One region of the Nocardioides aurantiacus genome, then DNA from elsewhere that is predicted to be linked to it. Evidence: predicted binding sites of a transcription regulator. Region 1 holds the regulator's gene; each other region holds the start of a gene.
The links. Region 1 encodes LexA, which represses DNA repair genes until DNA is damaged. Its sites were predicted from a motif close to TCGAACANNTGTTCGA; they were not measured.
Positions count from the first base shown of each region.

Region 1 (4,941 bases):
GTGCTCTGGGTCTCCGAGCGCGACCGCGTGCGCGGCGGTCGTTCGCTGCACGTCGCGCCGCTCGAGGTCGCGATGCCGATGCGCCACGGCCTGCTCGCCGACAAGACCGCCGTGCTGACCTCGGCCACGCTGCGCCTGGGGGGCGACTTCGACGCCGTCGCGACCTCGCTCGGGCTGTGGCCCCGCGAGCGCGTCACCGCCGACACCCCCGTGGACGCCTCCTCCGACGACGGGGCCGAGGACGACGCGCAGCCCTGGGAGGCGCTCGACGTCGGTTCGCCCTTCGACTACCGCGCCCAGTCGATCCTCTACGTCGCCCGCCACCTGCCGCAGCCGGGCCGCGACGGCCTGACCCAGCGCCACCTCGACGAGATCGCCGAGCTGGTCGACGCCGCCGACGGGCGCACCCTGGGCCTGTTCTCGAGCCGTCGCGCGGCCGAGGCGGCCGCCGAGCACGTGCGCGAGGTGCTGCCGCACCTCACCACCCTGGCCCAGGGGGAGGCGCAGCTGTCCGAGCTGGCGCGGCAGTTCGTCGGCGACCCCCACACCAACCTGTTCGGGACGCTCAGCCTGTGGCAGGGCCTCGACGTGCCGGGGGAGACCTGTCAGCTGGTGATCATCGACCGGGTGCCGTTCCCCCGACCCGACGACCCGCTGATGTCGGCCCGGCAGCGCGCGGCGGACCAGCGCGGGGGCAACGGCTTCATGCAGGTGGCGGCCACGCACGCGGCGCTGCTGCTCGCCCAGGGCTCGGGGCGACTGATCCGCACGACCACCGACAAGGGTGTCGTGGCCTGCCTCGACCCGCGGCTGGTCACCGCGCGCTACGGCTCCTTCCTGCGGGCCAGCCTGCCGCCGATGTGGCAGACCGAGGACCCGGCCCTGGTGCGGCAGGCCCTGAGGCGGCTCGCCGGCGCCTGAGCCGGTGCTGCTGGCGTCGCTCCCCGGGGGGCTGTCCCGGCGGGCGCCGACTCAGCGGGCGGTGACGATGCGCGACCGGGAGGACCAGGGCGAGGCGCCCAGGCCGTTCTCCGCGGTCACGACGAAGGTGTAGCGGCCCCGGGGCAGTCGGTAGACCAGTGTCCGGACGTTGGCCGCGGTGCGCGCGGTCGTGTAGGTGCGCACCACCCGGTTGCGGGAGTCGAGCTTGTAGGCGCGCACCTTGTAGCCGCGGACCGCCTGACCGCCGGTGACCTTGGGGGCGCTCCACCGGGCCGTGGCGCTGACGGTGCCGCCGCTGGCCCCCGAGGAGGCGTAGCCGATGGTCGGGGCGCCCGGTCGGGTCATCACGACCGGGGCAGGGCTCGTCGTGGGCGTCGGGGACGTGGTGACGGGCGCTGGCGTCGTCGAGGGCGCGGTGCTCGGGGTCGGGGTCGGGCCCGCGGTCGGGCTGGGGGGGGTGGTGCCGGCGCAGCCCGAGGCGCGCAGCCGGTAGCGGCCCAGGCTGCCGTAGTCGGACCAGCCGACACCCGCCTGGGAGGCCGATCCGTTCCCGACGCCGTCGACCCGCAGGTAGTAGGTGCCGGCGGGCAGGGCGCGGCTGATCGACGCATCCATCCCGGTCACGGTCGACGGCCACGTCACGAGGGTGGCCGTGGGCTGGTCCGAGGTCAGCTGGGTGCTGCCGTCCGCGGCGAGCAGCGCCAGCTGGAGGTCGAGGGACGCCTGGGGGCCGGTGCCCGTCGCCGTCGCGGTGAGCGTCGTCGCGCAGGGGAGGGTCAGCCGGTAGAGGTCCCGGTCGGACCGGTCGCTGACCACCCCTGCCACGTCGTACGACGGGCTCGTGGGGAGGTCGGTCGCGGAGGCCGTCGTGCCGCCGTCCTCGTCGGGCACGCGGGTCAGCTTGGAGCCGATCACCGCGAGGTCGTCCTGGGTGCTGGTGGCGCCGGCGTACTCACCCTTGCTCCACTGGCTGATCCCGCGCGTCATCGAGGAGCCCATGAGCGGGCCCCACAGCGTGGTGCCCTTGTAGTAGTCGCTCCTGACGCCGTTCGTGGTGATGCCGTCGTGCACGAGGCCGAAGGTGTGGCCCGCCTCGTGGGCGACCGACTGGGCCGCGACGATGGGCGACATCGGCTTGCCGCCCATGGGGGTGGCGAACACCCAGGCCGGCTGGTAGGAGGCGGAGGGGTCCACCCGGTCGAACACGCCGCTCCAGGCCTGGCCGATGCACGCGGAGGCGCAGATCTGGGCGGGGGGCTCGGTGCTCGTGGTGACCACCACGCGGGCGCCGTAGGTCTCGTCCGCGGTCGTGTCCCGGCGCCACACGCCGTCGTCGCGGCTGTCGGTGGTCACGTCGACGTCGAAGGCCGCGTAGTACTCCGAGACCTGGCGCCAGACCTCCTGGATCCAGGCGTGCTCGGACAGGCTGTACGTCGAGGCGGTGCCCTCGCTGTTCCACCCGGCCCAGGTGCCGTCGCGCAGGGGGGTCTTGATGAGCTTGCCCCAGGCGCTGCCCCGCACGTCCGCACCGTCCATGTCGATGACGATCGAGCGCTTGGCGCCGGGCCGGCTGTGCAGCGTGAAGGTCTTGGCAGTGTCGACGCTGGTGGTGGTGACCGCACCGGCGACGGGCCCCTCGGCCACGGTGGCCATCGGCTCCTGGAAGTAGAGCTGTCCCTCCCGCGAGACCCACGCCGTGTCGTCGTCGCGCAGCACCGTGGCCAGGGCCTGCGGGCTGACACCGCTGCGCGAAGCCGCCTCGCCGACCTGGTCGCCGAGGGCGCGGAGGGCGTCGCGGCCGCGCCGCTCGCGGTCGATGACCGGAGCGACCTGGGCGTCGGGCGCCGCGACCTGGCCCGACGCGCGGCCCGCGTCGGCGTCGTTCTGGAGGGGGGAGACGGTCCCGGTGGCGCTCGGGTCGTCGGCCGGGGTCGCAGGTCGGGCGGGGGGTGTCGACGCCGTCGCCGGACGGGTCGACACCTCGCGCCGCGGAGCGGCAGCGGCCACGTCGGAGGTGGCCTCGGCGTCACCGGGGCCGGGAGGCAGTGCGCCGGGGGAGCCGACCGCCACCGCCGCGGCGATGGCGGCGGTGGCGCCGAGAGCGACGAGTCGGCGGGCGTGGGGGGGCACCCCCTCATCGTCACCCCAAATACGGACTCTTGGGCCGAAATGCCCAAATCAGACAAACTACATCCGGCGCAGGACTGCGGTCACCTTGCCGAGGATCGTGGCGTAGGTGCCGTCGATGGGGTCGTAGGCGTCGTTGTGCGGCAGCAGCCAGACCTTGCCGTCCTTCTTCTGCAGCGTCTTGACCGTCGCCTCGCCGTCGAGCATCGCCGCGACGACCTCGCCGTTCTCGGCGTTGGGCTGCTGGCGGACCACGACGTAGTCGCCGCTGCAGATCGCGGCGTCCACCATCGAGTCGCCGGAGACCTCCAGGAGGAACAACGTCCCGTCGCCGACGAGCGACTTGGGGAGCGGGAAGATGTCCTCGACGCGCTCCTCAGCCAGGATGGGCCCGCCGGCTGCGATGCGGCCCACCATGGGGACCATCGTCGCCTCGGGCATGCTGTCGCCGGCGCCCGTCGGGTCGAACGGCGACTCGTCGGCGCTCGCGATCGCGCGGCGCGCCGCCATGAGCTCGGGGATGAAGACCTCCAGCGCCCGAGGGCGGTTGGGGTCGCGCTTGATAAAGCCCTTCTGCTCCAGCACGCGCAGCTGGTGCGCGACGCTCGACGAGCTCGTGAGGCCGACCAGCTCGCCGATCTCGCGGATGCTGGGCGGGTAGCCCCGCTTCTCGATCGACTCGCGCAGGACGTTGAGGATGCGCTGCTGGCGTGGCGTGAGCCCGGTGACGTCCGGGGCCGCGTCGGGCAGCTCGGACACGGTGCCTCCCTTCGTCGTGGGGGAGGAACCGGGGGTCTGTGCGTCTCGCGTCGCCATGAGCCGCACGGTAGTCCAGCCGGGTCGGCCACTTCAAACACCTGTTCGAACCGCGTGTCGCGTCCCGCGTTCGACCGACGTGCGAACAGATGTTCGACGAAATGCTTGTCTCGACGGTTCGTGTGCCCTACCGTCGTACAGGTGTTCGATCGAACGTCTCTTCGAACCCGCGGACGACCTCGGTTGTCGGTGGTCGCGGATAGACATCGTTCCAGCACCCGGCAGGGGTCGCCGACCGTGCCGGGTCGCCCGACCCGGCACTTCCCCGAAAGAGGTTGATCGATGAGCACGCTGAGCATTGCCCGCGAGACCACCCGCACGTCCGCCGCGGCCCGAGTCCGGGTCCCGCGCCCCCGTGCGAGCGCGCCCACGTTCGACTTCACCGCGCCGGTCACGGCCCTCGGCCAGGAGGACCCGGCCCTGCAGGTGCTCGAGGTGCCCAGCACCGTCCGCACCGTGGCGCCCCTCGCGGCCCCGGCGCCGCAGCGTCAGTCGCGTGCGGTCCGCCAGGTCCGGCTGACCCGTCGTGGTCGCCTCACCCTGACCCTGCTGTTCCTCGGCGTCGTGCTGACCGCGATGGTGGCCGTCGGTGGCAGCTGGGCCGTCGCGTCGCTCGGCGGCGGCGAGCCGGTTCCCGTGCGCGTGGTGGAGGTCCAGCCGGGTGACACGCTCTACGGCATCGCCTCCTCGGTCGCCGAGCCGGGCGAGGTCCGCGAGATGGTCTACGAGATCCAGGAGCTCAACTCGCTGCCCACGGCGACGATCGCCGAGGGCCAGAAGCTCGCCGTCCCCCGCGGCTGAGTCATCGGCCCGTCCGCCACGGGCCGACATGACGTGCGACGACCTCTTCGACCCGGGTCGACGCACGGGGGAAGCGACGGGGCGGGGCCATGGTGGCCCCGCCCCGTCGGCGTCTCCCGGCGGCCTGGGCGAGGGCGGCCAGGTCCCGCACACCAGCCCGGGGGCGAGCGTGGTGTCGGTACGCTCAGCGCCGGACGGCGGACGCTCGTCGGAAAGGTCGTGCTGCCGATGTCGTTGCGCTCGGCCGACCTCAGG
Region 1 is NZ_RKHO01000001.1:990,602-995,542, forward strand. Features, by position in the region: gene EDD33_RS04755 (ATP-dependent DNA helicase) at 1-921, shown strand, start outside; gene EDD33_RS04760 (fibronectin type III domain-containing protein) at 973-3,072, opposite strand; gene lexA (transcriptional repressor LexA) at 3,130-3,885, opposite strand; gene EDD33_RS04770 (LysM peptidoglycan-binding domain-containing protein) at 4,168-4,686, shown strand.

Region 2 (4,941 bases), 2.0 Mb from region 1:
GCCCGGCCATGCCGCCGGGCAGCGTCCAGGAGCCGAAGTTCTGCTCGACGTAGCTCCACAGCCCGACCCAGGCCGGCACGTCGCGCAGCGCGTGGCCCTCCAGCAGGGCGGCGGTGCCGGCCAGCAGCCGGAGCCGCTCGTCCTTGCGGAAGGTCGAGCGCAGCACCTTGTGCAACGTCAGCCGGGTGCCCAGCAGCGCCTTGGCGTGGTCGCCGGCGAGGTCGCGGGAGAAGGGCCGCTCGAAGTAGTCGCGGCGCAGTGCGGCCCAGTCGTCGGCGAACGCGTCGACGTGCTCGACCCAGGCCGTGCCGGCGCCGGGGCCGAGCGCGGCGTCGACCGCCGCCAGCTGGTCCGCGCGCCCCGCGGGAAGGTCGAGCTCGGTGCCGTCCTCGAAGCGGTGCCGGCGCAGCGGGGTGAGCGGCACCAGCTCGAGCTCGCGCTCCAGGGGGCGGCCGGACTTGCGGAACAGGTCGCGGGCGACGGCCGGCAGCAGGGTGTGGGTCGGTCCGGCGTCCCAGGTGAACCCGTCGCGCTCGACGCGGCCCTGGGCGCCACCGAGGGTGTCGCGGGCCTCGAGGACGGTGACGTCGTGGCCGAGCTTGGCCAGCCGGGCGGCGCTGGCGAGGCCGCCGTACCCGCCGCCGACCACCACCACCCGTGCCATGGCGGTCACCCTAGGGGGCGGTCCCCCGCGGGAGACCCGGCGGCGTCAGGCCTCGACGTCGACCTCGGTGGCGCCGGTCATCCGCAGCAGCTCCTCGGCGGTGGCGCTGAACACCGCGGCCGGGTGGCCGGCCGCCGCCCACACCACCTCGTGGCGCCGCAGCCACGGGTCGAGGTAGGTCGGCACCGGTGCCGGGTGTCCCAGCGGCGAGACCCCGCCGATCACCTGCCCGGTGTGGTGCCGCACGAAGTCGGGCCGCGCCCGCTGCAGGGCGGGTACGCCGATCCGGCCGGCCACCGCCGCCGTGTCGACCCGGTGCGCCCCGCTGGTCAGGAGCAGCAGCGGGGTGCCCTCGGCGGGTCCCGTCGCCCCGGGAGCTCCGGGCACCGCGAACAGCAGGCTGTTGGCGATCGCCCCGACCTCGCAGCCCAGGGCCTGGGCCGCGAGGGCGGCCGTGTGCACCCCCTCGGGCAGCACCACGACCTCGCCGGTGCCGCCGCGGGCGGCGAGGGCCTCCCGGAACCGGGTGATCGCGGCGTGCTCGGTGACCGGGTCGCTCATGGCGGGCACCGTACCGGCCCGTCCGACGCTTGACGGGTTGTCGGAGGGCGGGTGTACCTTGGGGTTGTTCGAACAGGTGTTCGATCAGCCTCGGTGGGGGACGACCTCGACCCCCGTCCTCCACCGGGGCACCCAGCGGGTCGAGACGGCTGCGAGAAGACGAGGAGCACGACGTGCGGCGTTACGACGACCCGGTGGAGGTCCGCAAGGGTGCGGAGGAGGACCCCGAGCAGTTCCTGTGGCGGGGGCGGCTGTGGCAGGTGCGCGAGGTGGTGGCGCACTGGGTGGAGACCGGCGCCTGGTGGGCCCGTCCGGCGGCCGGTGAGGACACGGGCGGCGCGGTCACCGACCTGCTCCGCGAGCAGGAGGTCTGGCGGGTGACCGCGGCCCGGGGAAGGGTCGCGGCGCTGGCGGCGGCTGCGGGTCGCGGCGGAGCCGGTGGCGACGCCGACCCGGGCTACGGGGTCTTCGACCTCGTCTTCAGCTGGTCCGACGGCAGCTGGCAGCTCGCCCGGGCGATGGACTGAGGGGGCCGACCGTGAGCGCTGCCGTCGACTACTCGCCGCCGGCCTTCCTGCCGGCCGCCACCCACGCCTACCTCGAGCGGGCCGCCACCTCGTTGCGCGAGGCGATCACCACCGCCGGGGTGCCCGAGCGCTACGCCCAGGCCCACGTCTCGGCGCTGCGCGCCACGGCCGCCCTGCTCGCGGCGCGGGCCCGACCCACCACCGGTCGCCGGTCCCGGCAGAAGAACGCCTGGGTGCTGCTGGCCGAGGTCGCCCCCGAGCTGGAGGAGTGGGCCACGTTCTTCGCGGCGGGCGCCGCCAAGCGGGCTGCGGCCGAGGCGGGCTCCCGGCGCGCGGTGACCCCGCGGGAGGCCGACGACCTCGTCCGCGACGCCGACCGGTTCCTGGCGCTGGTCGAGACCTCGCTCGGGTTGACCGAGCACGCTCCCATCCGTGTCGCCTGAGCCGGGCCGCTCGTGTCCGACCCCTTCGTGCACCTGCACGTCGCGTCCGGCTACTCCCTGCGCTTCGGCGCCTCGCACCCCCACGTCCTGGTGGAGCGCGCGGCGGAGCAGGAGATGGACGCGCTGGCGCTGACCGACCGTGACGGCACCTACGGCGCGGTGCGCTTCGCCAAGGCCGCCGCCGCCCACGGGGTGCGGCCGATCCTCGGCGTGGACCTCGCGTTCCGGCCCGAGCCGGTCGGCCGGGCCGGCCCGGCGTCCCGCACGCCGGTGCGCGGCGGCGCCGACCGCGACCTCCGGCTGCCCCGGGTGGTCTTCCTGGCGCAGGGGCGCCGTGGCTGGGCGGCGGTGTGCCGGCTGGTCTCGGCGGCCCACGGCGCGGCCCTGGCGGACGGGACGGGCCGCGGGTCGGCGCCGGGCGAGCGGGGGGCGCCGGCGTGCAGCGCGGGGCTGGTCGCCGAGCACGTCGCCGGCGAGCCGGTCCAGGTGCTGCTCGGACCCGCCTCGGAGCTCGGCCTGGCGGCAGCGCGCCGCCGTGACGACCTCGCCGAGCAGGTGCTGGCGCGGTGGGTCGACCTCGTGGGACCCGGGCAGCTCGCGGTCGAGCTGACCTCCCACCGGCTGCGGGGCGACGGTCCGGGCACCTCGGTCCACGCCGCGCGGATGCTGGGGGTGGCCTCGCGGCGCGGTCGCCGGGTCCCCGTGGTGCTCAGCAACGCCGTCCGCTTCGCCGACCGCCTCGACGCCCCCACCACCGACGTCCTCGACGCCACGCGTCGGCTGGTCCCGATGGACCTGCGCCACCTCGACCGGCGCAACGCCGAGGGTTTCCTGAAGTCCGGCAAGCAGATGCACGAGGTCGCCGAGGAGGTGTGCCGCCTCGCCGGCACCAACAGCGCGACCGCGCTGCTGGCCGGCACTCGGGGGGTCGCCGACCGGTGCGTGCTCGATCCCCGGGCCGACCTCGGTCTCGGCGAGGTCCACTTCCCCGAGTTCGAGCTCTCCACGACCGTCGTCCCGGCCGGGGTGGGGGCCGAGGGGCCTTCCGACGCGGTGCTGCGGGCGCGGTGCGAGGCCCGCATCGGGTGGCGCTTCGGCGACGTGGGCCGCCAGCGGATCTGGAAGCGGCTCGACGACGAGCTCGAGACGATCCGACACCTCGGCTACGCCTCCTACTTCCTCACCGTCGGTGACGTCACCGAGATGGTCCGCGGGCTCGGCATCCGCAGCGCCGCCCGCGGCTCGGGCGCCGGCAGCCTCGTCAACTACCTGCTCGGCATCTCCGGGGTCGACCCGATCCGGCACGGGCTGCTGATGGAGCGCTTCTTGTCCCCGCGGCGCCGCTCGCTGCCCGACATCGACGTCGACGTCGAGTCCGCGCGTCGGCTCGAGGTCTACGACGCGATCCTGGAGCGCTACGGCCGCGAGCGCTGCGCGACGGTCTCGATGATGGACACCTACAAGGTGCGCCACGCCATCCGCGACGTCGGAGCCGCGCTGGGCATGCCGCCGGGCGAGGTGGACGCCCTCGCCAAGGCCTTCCCGCACGTGCGGGCCCGCGACGCGCGGCTGGCGCTGCGCGACCTGCCCGAGCTGCGCGCCCTGCGAGACGCCTCCTCGCTCGGCTCCCCAGGTCGGGCCGGCCCGGCCCGGGCCGCAGGGGAATGGGGGAGCCTCGACCTGTTCTTCCGGCTGGTGGAGAGCCTCGACGGCCTGCCCCGCCACATCGCGATGCACCCCTGCGGCGTCCTGCTCTCCGACCGCAGCCTGCTCGAGCGCACGCCGGTCGAGCGCAGCTTCCTGGGCTACCCCATGAGCCAGTTCGACAAGGACGACGTCGAGGACCTCGGCCTGCTCAAGCTCGACGTGCTCGGCATCCGGATGCAGTCCTCGATGGCCCACGCCGTCGCCGAGATCGAGCGGGTGGAGGGACACCACGTCGACCTCGACGACGAGACCCAGGTGCGCTTCGACGACCCGACGACCTACCGCGTGATCTCCAGCGCCAAGACGCTCGGGATCTTCCAGATCGAGTCCCCGGGCCAGCGTGAGCTCGTCGGCAAGTCCGGCATCGAGGAGTTCTCCGACATCATCACCGACATCTCGCTGTTCCGGCCCGGGCCGGTCAAGAGCGACATGATCACCCCCTACCTCGAGGCCAAGCAGGGCTGGCGGCTGCCCCGCTACCTCCACGACGACCTGCGCCCCATCCTCGGCGACACCCGCGGCGTGGTCGTCTTCCACGAGCAGGTCATCGAGATCATCGCCCTGTTCGCCGGCTGCTCCTACGCCGAGGGCGACGAGTGGCGCCGTGCGCTCGGCGACCGTGACGGGATGGCCGAGACGCGGGCCTGGTTCTTCCCCCGGGCGCTGGGCCGGGGCTACGACCTCGGGGTGGTCGAGCAGATCTGGAAGGTGATCGAGGCCTTCGCCTCGTTCGGGTTCTGCAAGGCCCACGCGGCCGCCTTCGCGCTGCCGACCTTCCAGTCGGCCTGGCTCAAGGCCCACTACCCGGCCCACTTCATCTCCGGGCTGCTGACCCACGACCCGGGGATGTATCCCAAGCGGCTGATCCTCGACGACGCCCGGCAGCTCGGCATCGCGGTGCTGGGCCTCGACGTCAACGCCAGCGCGGCGACCTACACCGTGGAGCGGCTGAGCGAGGGCTACGGCATCCGGCTCTCGCTCAGCGAGGTCCGCGGCATCACCGACGCCGAGGTCCGGCGCATCGTGGCCGGTCGGGAGG
Region 2 is NZ_RKHO01000001.1:2,972,452-2,977,392, reverse strand. Features, by position in the region: gene EDD33_RS14475 (phytoene desaturase family protein) at 1-664, opposite strand, end outside; gene EDD33_RS14470 (YbaK/EbsC family protein) at 710-1,225, opposite strand; gene EDD33_RS14465 (DUF6504 family protein) at 1,399-1,752, shown strand; gene EDD33_RS14460 (SAV_6107 family HEPN domain-containing protein) at 1,764-2,195, shown strand; gene EDD33_RS14455 (DNA polymerase III subunit alpha) at 2,208-4,941, shown strand, end outside.
Region 2: EDD33_RS14465 (DUF6504 family protein) is a predicted target of LexA. The motif match lies at 1,294-1,309, and genes of this name have one in related genera.

Region 3 (4,941 bases), 240 kb from region 1:
CCCCGAGCCCGACTGGCACGATGGCCGCATGACCCTGGCCATCGGTGAGCCCGCGCCCGACTTCACCCTGACCGACCAGCACGGCCAGGACGTCACGCTGTCCGAGCACGCCCGCGGCAAGGCGGCGCTGGTCGTGTTCTACCCGTTCGCGTTCAGCGGTGTCTGCACCGGCGAGCTCACCGGCCTGCGCGACCGGCTGGGTGACTTCGAGACGCCGGGCTCGACGCTGCTCGCGATCAGCTGCGACCCGCTGTACGCCCAGAGGGCGCTCGCGGACCGCGACGGGATCTTCTTCCCGCTGCTCAGCGACTTCTGGCCGCACGGCGAGGTGTCCTCGGCGTACGGCGTCCTCGACCAGCGCTCGGGCGGCCCGACCCGCTCGTCCTTCGTGGTCGACCGCGACGGTGTGGTGCGGTGGCACGTACACCACCCCCGCGGTCGCGCGCGTGATCTCGACGAGCACGCCCGGCAACTGGCCGCAGTGGTCTAGTGCTGTGGGACCAGATTCAACCAAGGGCTTGGATGGCGGACTTCCGTCGGGCAAGATTCCTCTTGTCGCGCCGCTGGTGACCCGAGACGCCAGCGGCGCGACTTCTTCGTTCCCGGACGCGTCACGCCTCCGAAGACCCGCTCCACTAGGGTGAGCCCGCGTGCCGGGGCTCCCGGCACCCCAGGGCGTATAGCTCAGCGGTAGAGCCCCTCGCTTACAACGAGGTGGTCGGGGGTTCGATCCCCTCTGCGCCCACCGCGACGTGTCGGTCGGCGGGAGGAGCGGACCTGGTGGACGGGGTGTTCTCCCAGGTGCTGCAGGTCGGCGGCCGCTCGAACTCCCTGGGTCGCACCGCCGAGGTCGTCGATGCCGTCGTCGCCGAGCCAGTACGGCTGCGCGAGCTGCTCGACTGTGTCCACGACCAGGACGCGTGGGTCCGGATGCGGGCGGTCGACGCCGTCGAGAAGGTCTGCCGCGTCGACCCGGGTCGGGTGGCGCCGTACGTCGAGGAGCTGCTGACGACCTGGACCACGAGCGACCAGGCGTCGGTGCAGTGGCACCTCGCCCAGGTGCTCCGGCAGGTCCGCCTGACCCCGGCACAGCAGGAGCGGGCGATCGCCTGGCTGGCCGCGCGGGTCGTCACCACCGACGCCGACTGGATCGTCGCCGTCGAGACGATGCGGACGTTGCTCGTCCTCGTCGACGCGGGCGTCGTTCCCGCCGACGTGGTGGCGGGTCTGGTCGAGGTGCAGCGCGGTCACCACTCCGCCTCGGTGCGCCGCAAGGCGGACCAGTTCCTCGAGCAGCTGCGCCGCACCGGGGGCTGAGGGCCTGCCGCTCGGTCCGAGCGTGCCTGGGACCCGGGCCGAGGGTCCGGGTGGTGGGCGGTCAGGCTCTTCGGGCGTTCGCCGTCAGGGGCGCGCGGGTGACAGGGACGACGGTCGAGTGGTGGCCGGTGGGCGAGGTCCACTCGTAGGTCGCACGGCTGCCGTCGCCGCGGCGCTCGTAGGTCCAGCCGCCGTGGGTCTTGGCGTGGTGGTGGCGCCGGCACAGCGGTGCGAGGTTGGGGGCGGTGGTCTGGGCGGGCGGGCCGCCGTGGGCCGGGTCGAGGTAGGGCTGGATGTGGTCGAGGTCGCAGCGTCGGGAGTCGGTGCGGCAGCCGGGGAACACGCAGTGGGCGTCACGCAGCAGCACCTGCTCGCGCAGCAGCGGTGGCGGGTCGTGGGCGTCGACGGTGCGGGTGTCGGCGAGGTCGACCACGGCCCGCACGCTGACCCGGCCGCCGGCGAGCCGGTGGCGGGCGAGCCAGTCGGCCAGCAGCCCGGTCGAGACCGCGCCGAGGCCTTCGACGGACGCGACGCCGGGCTGATCGGTGAGGTCTGCGGGGGTGAGGTGGACGACGAGGTCGAGCGACCCGGTGCCGCCGGGACTGAGTGCGGCGTCGGGTCGACCGGACATGAGGTCCAGAGCGTGCTGGGGGTCGGCCAGGACACCCACGGCGCGAGCGCGGCGTACGTCCAGAGGGTCGGTGTCACCCAGCTGCTCCAGGTCGGCCACGATCCGGGTCACGCTCTGGTCCAGCAGCTGCGCGTCGGGGGTGTCCAGGGTCATCACGACCTCGGTCGTCGCGGGCGCGGCGCCGTCACGGTGCAGCCACACGCCGCGCTTGGCCAGGGCGTCGTCCTCCTCGGCGACCGCGCGGTCGGGGTCGGCGTGCAGCCGCGCCTCGTGGGCCAGTCGGCGGGCGTCGACCAGCCCGATCCGGTCGGGGACGGCGCAGATCAGCCGGTCGGCGTGCAGGGCTGCGTCCAGGGACAGGTCGTGGGTCTCGCGGGAGATCAGCCGCGCCTGCCACACCCGCGGTCCGGTGAGCAGGGTGGCCTTGCCGAGCAGGGTCCACAGCCGCGGCAGCCGGAACGCGAGCTCGAGGGCGTCGGCGATCAGCTGCTGGGCGTGCAGCGCCGGCACCCCCAGCGCCGCGGCCAGCTCGACCGGCGCCTCCGGTGCCACCAGCGGCGCCCCCTCACCGGCCAGCGGTGTGATGGGGGCGGGGTCGCCGACGAGGCGGAGCTCGCCCCACCCGGCGTGGTCGACCACCCCGTCGGCATCCACCGGCGCCGGGTGCAGCAGCGCCCACTGCAGCGCCAGCCGGAGCTGTCGCAGCTGGGCCTCGTGCTCGTCGGCTCGCGCCTCCCAGGCCGCGTCGATCAGACGCGCCTTCTGGGATCGGGGTGCTGCGGTCATAGGTTCATCGTAGCCGGTCGGACCGACACTAGCGAACATGTGTTCGACGTGTGAAACCGAGGTGAGAGCCCTCTCATCGCGGGCTCACGGCCGCCTCACCGCCGGTGGCCAGAGTCGTCCTCGTCAGCCAGACACCACGACGAGAGGAACCACCATGAAGCTCATCCCCACCACCGTCCTGGCCCTCAGCGGCTTCACCGCCCTGGGCGTCCTGGGCCTGCAGACCGTGGACGCGACCGCCGGCGATCGCACCGAGGCGGCGGCGTACGGCAAGCGCGACAGCGAGGTCGTCGAGCTCGCCCTCGTGGACGACGACACCGACGACGACCGCGACCCCCAGACGCGCGACGGGCAGACGCGCGACGGCCAGACCCGGGACCCGCAGACGCGCGACGTCACCAAGGACACGGTCACCCGTGACCCGCAGACCCGCGACACCACCCGCGACACCACCCGCGACACCGTGACCCGCGACCCGCAGACCCGCGACGTCACCAAGGACACGATCACCCGTGACCCGCAGACCCGCGACACCACCCGCGACACCGTGACCCGCGACCCGCAGACCCGCGACGTCACCAAGGACACGGTCACCCGTGACCCGCAGACCCGCGACACCACCCGCGACACCGTGACCCGCGACCCGCAGACCCGCGACGACCAGACCCGCGACGACCAGACCCGTGACGACGACACGCGCGACGACGACACCCGCGACGACGACACGCGCGACGACGACACCCGCGACTGAGCCGCCGCAGGAGGAGGAGCAGCGATGACGCACGAGGACAGCTGGGACTTCGAGGCGGGGGACCAGGTCACCCCCGAGCTGGGCGTGGTCGAACGGCTCGGTGGTGGCGCCTCGTGCGAGGCCTACCTGTGCTTCGACGAGGTCACCCACGGCCCGGTCGTGGTGAAGGTGCTGCGGCCGGACCGCGTGGGCGAGGCCCGCGCGGCCCGGTCGCTCGAGCGGGAGGCCGAGGCGCTGCGGACGGTCAACCACCCGGTGGTGGTGCGGCTGCTCCGCGACGGACGCGACGACCCCCGCCCGCACCTCGTGCTCGAGGCGGCCGACGGGCCGCGGCTGTCCTCCCTGCTGCGACGGCACGGACCGCTGCAGCCGGAGCAGTACCTCCCGCTGGGCATCGACCTGGCGTCGGCGGCGGCGTACCTGCGCCACGTCGGGCACGTCCACCTCGACGTCAAGCCCGGCAACGTGGTCATGGGCGCGCCCGCGCGCCTGATCGACCTCTCCGCCGCCCGGCCCGTGGCCGAGGCGGCGGCGCTGCTCGACGTGGTCGGCACGGACGCCTACCTGGCTCCCGAGCAGTGCCTGCCGGGCCAGGTGGGTGTGCCGGGGCCGGCGAGCGACGTGTGGGGGATCGGGGCGACGCTGTTCGAGGCCGCGGCGGGCTACCGGCCCTTCGACGAGGGCGACCCTGCGGCGTCCGCGCCGGAGGCGGTGTGGCCGCAGCTCGAGCAGGTGCCGTACGACGTGCCGCGTGCCGTCCCTGCGACGGTGGCAGACGCGCTGCTCGCCTGCCTGGCGAGGCGACCCGAGGACCGGCCCACGCCGGCCGAGCTCTCCGACGCCCTGGCCCCGACGTACGCCGCCCTGCCGAAGGGACGCCTCGCGGGGTTCCGGGTCCGGTGATCAGCCGTCGAAGCGGTAGCCCATGCCGCGCACGGTGCTGATCGCGGCGGCGCCGAACTTGCGACGCAGGTAGCCGACGTAGACGTCGACGACGTTGGACCCGGGGTCGAAGTCGTAGCCCCACACGAACGACAGCAGCTGCTCGCGGGAGAGCACCTGCCCGGGGTTGAGCAGGAAGATCTCGGCCATCTTGAACTCGCGGGCCGAGAGGTCGACGACGCGACCGCCCACGGTCGCCTGCCGGGTGCGCAGGTCGAGGGCCACGCTGCCGACGGCGAGGCGGTCCTCGCGGCCGCCGGACTGGTCGTTGGCCTGACGCAGCCGGAGCCGCACCCGCGCGAGGAGCTCGGCGAAGCGGAACGGCTTGGCCATGTAGTCGTCGGCACCGCCCTCCAGCGCCGACACGGTGTCGGTGACGCTGTCGCGGGCGGTCAGCACGATGACCGGCAGCGCGCTGCCCTGGGCCCGCATCTGGCGCAGCACCTCGAAGCCGTCGATCCCCGGCAGGCCGATGTCGAGCACGACCAGGTCGAAGTCGCCGGTCAGGACGTAG
Region 3 is NZ_RKHO01000001.1:1,232,752-1,237,692, forward strand. Features, by position in the region: gene EDD33_RS05895 (peroxiredoxin) at 29-490, shown strand; tRNA gene EDD33_RS05900 (tRNA-Val) at 674-745, shown strand; gene EDD33_RS05905 (hypothetical protein) at 781-1,317, shown strand; gene EDD33_RS05910 (HNH endonuclease signature motif containing protein) at 1,379-2,734, opposite strand; gene EDD33_RS05915 (hypothetical protein) at 2,889-3,485, shown strand; gene EDD33_RS05920 (serine/threonine-protein kinase) at 3,510-4,388, shown strand; gene EDD33_RS05925 (response regulator transcription factor) at 4,389-4,941, opposite strand, start outside.
Region 3: EDD33_RS05910 (HNH endonuclease signature motif containing protein) is a predicted target of LexA. The motif match lies at 2,766-2,781, and genes of this name have one in related genera.